DNA from 2 places in the Yersinia vastinensis genome. Region 1 is predicted to be linked to the other one. Evidence: predicted binding sites of a transcription regulator. Region 1 holds the regulator's gene; the other holds the start of a gene.

Region 1 (3,314 bases):
AGGCTATTGGCGAGCCGCTGTAACGAATATGCTCGGTTTTTGCGACCTGTTGGGCGCGATGAATATGGCCCAAAGCAATGTAATCGGCTGGTGGGAAAGCGTGTGCAGGGAAGGCATCCAATGTCCCGATGTAAATATCACGAACTGAATCACTTGTGGTCACGCCTACCGTGGTTAAGTGGCCAGTAGCAATAATAGGTAACGGTAGGCTGAGCTTCGTTCGCAGTTCAACTGCTTGCTGATAGAGCGCGTGATAATGATTAGCAATGGCTTCTTGCAACGCTAACTGTTTTTGTCCGCCAGATTCACCAGCTTGGCTGGTTACTAAATCTCGAGGACGCAAGAAAGGAATAGCGCATAGCAACGCGGCAGGCTGATGTTGGCGATCTTTCAAGATAATGATTTGTTGCTCCAGTTGGTTGCTGGCGCAGGATATTACCGTGGTATTTAAATAGGAAAGCAAACCCCGAGATTCATTGAGTGTTGATACTGAATCGTGATTCCCCCCCAGCACGACTAATTGGCACCCTGTGGGTTGGAGTTCGACTACAAAACGGTTATATAGCTCACGGGCATAGCTGGGAGGAGAACCTGTATCAAATATATCACCGGCAACAATCAGCGCATCCACCTGATTTTCTTCGATCTGCTCAATAAGCCAATGCAGAAATGCCTGGTGTTCGGCTGCACGGCTTTTGGTGAAGAAATGCTGGCCCAAATGCCAGTCAGAGGTATGAATAATGCGCATAAATCTCCCGCTATGGCAGGTTATCTCTCATCGAATGGCGCTGATTATAAACGCTGTTCGCCGGATGTCTCGGCTAAAAAAAGGTGATGGCGAAAATCTCCGAGGCGCTTCGCAAACTTGAGTGCTGTATTTTGCAATTAACATGAAATTAATCACTATGCTTATTGCTTACGAGAGCGTGATGTTTTTCATAAAAATGTCACAAAACTGACGCATAATGGCTCGCGGCATAACATAGTGACCACTAACTTACTGGCAGGATTGATGATGGCAAGACGCATACTTGTGGTGGAAGATGAAGCACCAATCCGTGAGATGGTGTGCTTTGTGTTGGAACAGAATGGCTACCAACCGTTAGAAGCCGAAGATTATGACAGCGCAGTGGCGCGTTTGTCGGAGCCTTTCCCTGATTTGGTGTTGCTAGACTGGATGTTGCCTGGTGGTTCGGGCATCCAGTTTATCAAGCATATGAAACGTGAAGCACTGACACGTGATATTCCTGTGATGATGCTGACCGCTCGTGGCGAAGAAGAAGACCGTGTTCGTGGTTTGGAAGTAGGGGCGGATGATTATATTACCAAGCCTTTTTCGCCAAAAGAGCTGGTGGCACGAATTAAAGCAGTCATGCGCCGGATATCGCCAATGGCAGTAGAAGAAGTTATTGAAATGCAAGGATTGAGTCTTGACCCCTCCTCACATCGGGTTATGGCTAACGAGCAAGCGCTAGATATGGGGCCTACAGAGTTTAAATTGCTGCACTTTTTTATGACCCATCCAGAGCGTGTGTACAGCCGTGAGCAGTTGCTTAATTATGTCTGGGGCACTAACGTTTATGTAGAAGATCGCACTGTTGATGTGCATATTCGTCGGTTACGTAAGGCGCTTGAAATTGATGGTCATGACAAAATGGTACAAACCGTCCGGGGAACTGGATATCGTTTCTCAACGCGCTACTGAGTTTTCAGTGCCGGAGAATTCGTTGTGTTAGAACGTTTATCGTGGAAAACGCTGGCTTTAGAGCTGGCTATTTTTTGTTTACCTGCATTATTGTTAGGTGCCTTTATTGGGTATCTCCCTTGGCTATTACTGCTTTCAGTGCTCGCCGCTTTAATCTGGAATTTCTATAACCAACTCAAATTATCTCACTGGCTGTGGTTAGACCGCAGCATGACGCCACCCGCCGGGCGTTGGAGTTGGGAGCCTTTATTTTATGGCTTGTACCAGATGCAACTGCGTAATCGCCGGAGGCGTCGCGAATTAGCATTGCTTATCAAGCGCTTTCGCAGTGGTGCTGAATCATTACCTGATGCTGTGGTGATGACTACGATCGACGGTAATATTTTCTGGTGTAATGGTCTGGCCCAGAAATTATTGTGTTTTCGTTGGCCGGAAGATAACGGTCAACATATTCTCAACTTATTACGTTATCCAGAATTCAGTCAGTATCTACAGCAACAAGAGTTTTCTCGCCCACTAACCCTGCAATTGAATAATGGTCATTACGTGGAGTTCCGTGTGATGCCCTACTCTGAAGGGCAATTACTTATGGTGGCGCGAGATGTCACGCAAATGCGTCAATTGGAAGGGGCGCGGCGTAATTTCTTCGCCAATGTCAGTCATGAGCTGCGTACACCACTGACGGTGTTACAAGGGTATCTGGAAATGATGCATGACCAGGAATTGTCTGGCCCATTACGCGAAAAAGCGCTAGGAACCATGCAAGAGCAGACCAAGCGAATGGATGGGTTGGTAAAGCAACTGTTGACGCTATCACGAATTGAGGCCGCACCTAACGTGGATATGAATGAGCAGGTCGATATTCCGCGTATGTTGAAAGTGTTGCAGCACGAGGTTCAGGCACTGAGTAATGGGCGTCATGAGATTACTTTCCGTATCAATGAGCAACTGAAAGTTTTTGGTAACGAAGATCAATTGCGCAGTGCGGTCTCTAATCTGGTTTATAACGCGGTTAATCATACCCCTGAAGGCACAAAAATTGAGGTGTGCTGGCAGCAAACACCACAAGGAGCGCAATTTCAGGTCAGCGACAATGGGCCAGGGATTGCTCCTGAGCATGTTCCGCGCCTGACTGAGCGCTTTTATCGGGTGGACAAAGCTCGCTCAAGACAAACTGGCGGGAGTGGGTTGGGGTTGGCTATTGTGAAACACGCACTGAGCCACCATGACGCGCGTTTGGATGTTATCAGTGAAATTGGTTTGGGTACGCGATTTATTTTTACCTTACCGAACCGGTTGATTGTTCCGACGGTTTTAACCGAGAATGCAGTCAAATCCTAAGACTGCATGGGCACCAAGTTGATGAGATGGGGAAAATGGGCGCTGTTGAATGCCATGCTCTGCCTGAGTTATGGCGCATTGGCGCAACCGGTGGTATCGCCTACGGTGGCGGAGCAGCCATCATCGGTAGCGGCAAGCCACACCTTGTCTGGCAATCTTTCCAGTGTCGGATCGGACACTTTGGCTAATTTGATGTCGCTGTGGGCGGAAGATTTTAATCATCACTACCCCGGTGTTAATCTGCAAATACAAGCGGCGGGATCCTCTA
Region 2 (3,314 bases), 1.0 Mb from region 1:
CTTTGGTGCGGATATTAAACATCATGGTGCGTGATGCGTTGGTGTAATCCGTCACGTGTACGCGGCCCTGCGTCATGTTCCACACTAGCCAAGTGTCTACAGTACCAAACAGTAACTCGCCACGTTCAGCACGATCACGTGCGCCTTCTACGTTATCGAGGATCCATTTGACCTTGGTGCCAGAGAAGTAAGGGTCGACCACTAAACCGGTGTTATGGCGGATATACTCTTCCAGCCCTTCTTTTTTGAGTTTCTCACAAATTTCGGCAGTACGACGGCATTGCCAAACAATCGCGTTGTACACCGGTTTACCGGTCGCTTTATCCCAAACAATGGTGGTTTCACGCTGGTTAGTAATGCCGATACCGGCGATTTCATCAGAACTGATACCGGCTTTAGCCAGTACTTCGACCAGTGTTGAGCTTTGAGTTGCCCAGATTTCCATTGGGTCATGCTCAACCCAGCCCGCTTTCGGGTAAATTTGGGTGAATTCGCGCTGAGAAACACTCACGATATTAGCATCGTGGTCCAGTACCACAGCTCTGGAACTGGTCGTTCCCTGATCAAGCGCGACAATGTATTTCTTTTGAGTAGTGTTTTCAGTTGTCATAGTTAGCCTACTTTTAAGTTGCCGTTTATACCCGTTATCTTTCATGGCGTTGGTACGTTGGCTGTGCCATGAAATCTACCGGGTATATTAGATTATCTATTAATTACGCTTTGCGTTCTGTGGTCGTCACCGTGGTTTCTTCATCATCAATGGCACACACATCGCAAGGTAAGTGGCGGCCAATCAGAGCACGATAGCCAAAAGCACCGACCAAAGCGCCGACGATAGGCCCTAAGATAGGGACTAGGAAGTAAGGAATGTCACGCCCGCCAGTGAAGGCGACTTCACCCCAGCCGGCAAAATAAGCAAATAGTTTTGGACCAAAATCACGTGCTGGGTTTAATGCGAAGCCTGTCAGCGGCCCCATTGAACCACCGATAACAGCAATCAGAATACCAATGAGTAACGGTGCCAGTGGGCCGCGAGGAATACCATTACCATCGTCAGTCAGTGCCAAAATCAGGCACATCAAAATAGCAGTAATGACGGTTTCAACCAGGAAAGCCTGGAAAACAGAAATGTGCGGATTTGGATAAGTAGAGAAGATACCGGCCAAGTTCAGGCTTTCAACACTGCCACGAGCTATCTGATGGGTTTGTTCAAAATCGACAAACAGGTTGTAGTAGAGACCATACACTAATGCCGCTGCACAAAATGCCCCTGCAATTTGCGCCACAATGTAGGGAATGACTTTACGGCGATCGAAGCAGGCAAATAACCACAATGCAATGGTTACCGCCGGGTTAAGATGAGCGCCAGAAATTGCTGCTGTTAGGTAGATGGCCATGGCAACACCCAGGCCCCAAATGATACTGATTTCCCACTGCCCAAAACTGGCGCCTGCCAATTTCATTGCAGCAACACAGCCCACACCAAAAAAGATGAGTAGAGCAGTACCGAGAAACTCCGCGATACATTGGCCCTTCAAGGTCGAACTAGCGGTTTGGCTCATAGTAGATGTCCTAGAGACAGAGATTTATAGGGTATTTCTTATTTTTGCCCTTCAGACAACGAAGGGAGTGATGTAAATTTATCGTTAACGAGCATAAACGAGAAATAGCGAAATCAAAATGTGTGTGGTGCGTCATAAAAATGAGCGATTTCGCGTTATTCACGGACGTTAAGGTACTTTGAAAGTGTGATCAGACCAGTACTTTTGTTTTCAGTTGTTAAGGGCATGTATAACTTTACAGGATTGGTCATAAGGGTTTTTCAGTTTTTGCTGATGGTTCCTGAAACGAAATTGCTACAGAGTGTGGTTTGTACGGGTATGGCGCTAGACAGGGGGGGGCTGGCTACATACAATCGTTTCACAGGGTCATCGTTTTTATCAAGCGGCGTTGCTTTGATGAGGAACGCGTTAAACCAGCGCTTGTTACACGAGTTCGATAGCCATATAGCGCGATAAGTATTCACAGCAGTTTCATCTGCTAGTTGTTGTTTTAGTTAGAGCAGCAACTCAAGCTAAAAATGATGACTGCGACCAAGAGATGTACGCCTTGCTACCATAAGGGGACCGAAGAATGTCATTTGAAGTATTTGAGAAATTGGAAGTTAAAGTTCAGCAGGCGATTGATACCATCACTTTGTTACAGATGGAAATTGAAGAGCTGAAAGAGAAGAATAACACCCTGTCCCAAGAAGTTCAGGAAGCGGCTGGTGGCCGTGAAGCGCTAGTGCGCGAAAATGAGCAACTGAAACAAGAACAGCATGTTTGGCAGGATCGTCTGCGGGCTTTGCTGGGAAAGATGGAAGAAGTTTGATTTTGGCGGTTAAAGTGTAAACAATAACCGGCGTCAAATGAGAAGGGTAAAGGGCGATATCGACATCGCCCTTTCTTATGAAATCAGTGGGATATTACTCAATATCCAACGGTTCTTCTGACAGAATAATACCGGTGTTGTCTGCGTACAAATGGTCGCCGGAGAAGAACGTCACACCGCCAAAGTTCACGCGGATATCACTCTCGCCGATACCTTCATCTGCAGCACCCACCGGGATGGCTGCCATCGCTTGGATACCAATATCCAACTCAGCCAGTTCATCAACCTGACGAACTGCACCGTAAACAACAATACCTTCCCACTCGTTTTTCAGCGCCAGGTCAGCTAATTCAGCATTAATTAATGCACGGCGAACTGAGCCACCGCCATCAACAACCAGGACACGGCCCAGACCATTTTCTTCAAGTAGGTCAAATAATAAGCCGTTATCTTCGAAACATTTTACAGTGGTTATCTTGCCACCAAATGAAGTACGTCCGCCAAAATTGGAGAACAGTGGTTCTACCACATTTACCTCTTCATGATAGATATCACAGAGATCGGAAGTATCATATTTCATAGGATTAACGTCTGGTTGCGGCTGGGATGTTAAGTATATCCCTTTCTGGCTACTGTTGGCAAAATCATCAATTGTTAAATTTCTCCGAGTAGACTTTATTAGCCGCCACCCGGAGAAAGAAAGCGGCGAGATTAGCTGAGTACTAGGCCGACGGCAAATAGGATATTGGTCAATAGCGCGGCTTTAACCATATGCTCAAGCATGGGGCGCATTCCCGCAGCCGTAGGTTCGCGCAAGACAAATAGGGCGTGTTTGACCAACAATGGAACAGCCAGAATAAAGATCCAACCCTTCCAAGTGTGCAGATTTAATAGGCTAAATAAGGCCAGACAGAAGATAGCGGCAGTGATCAATAGAGCAT

The links. Region 1 encodes PhoB, which activates phosphate uptake and scavenging genes when phosphate is short. Its sites were predicted from a motif close to CTGTCATAAAACTGNCNNAT; they were not measured.
Region 2: ACIOG0_RS21285 (MIP/aquaporin family protein) is a predicted target of PhoB. The motif match lies at 1,692-1,711, and genes of this name have one in related genera.

The regions. Positions count from the first base shown of each region.
Region 1 is NZ_CP173260.1:3,551,409-3,554,722, reverse strand. It holds gene sbcD (exonuclease subunit SbcD) at 1-748, opposite strand, end outside; gene phoB (phosphate response regulator transcription factor PhoB) at 1,016-1,705, shown strand; gene phoR (phosphate regulon sensor histidine kinase PhoR) at 1,730-3,046, shown strand; gene ACIOG0_RS16565 (PstS family phosphate ABC transporter substrate-binding protein) at 3,068-3,314, shown strand, end outside.
Region 2 is NZ_CP173260.1:4,599,095-4,602,408, reverse strand. It holds gene glpK (glycerol kinase GlpK) at 1-610, opposite strand, end outside; gene ACIOG0_RS21285 (MIP/aquaporin family protein) at 714-1,562, opposite strand; gene zapB (septal ring assembly protein ZapB) at 2,134-2,373, shown strand; gene rraA (ribonuclease E activity regulator RraA) at 2,468-2,953, opposite strand; gene ACIOG0_RS21270 (1,4-dihydroxy-2-naphthoate polyprenyltransferase) at 3,085-3,314, opposite strand, start outside.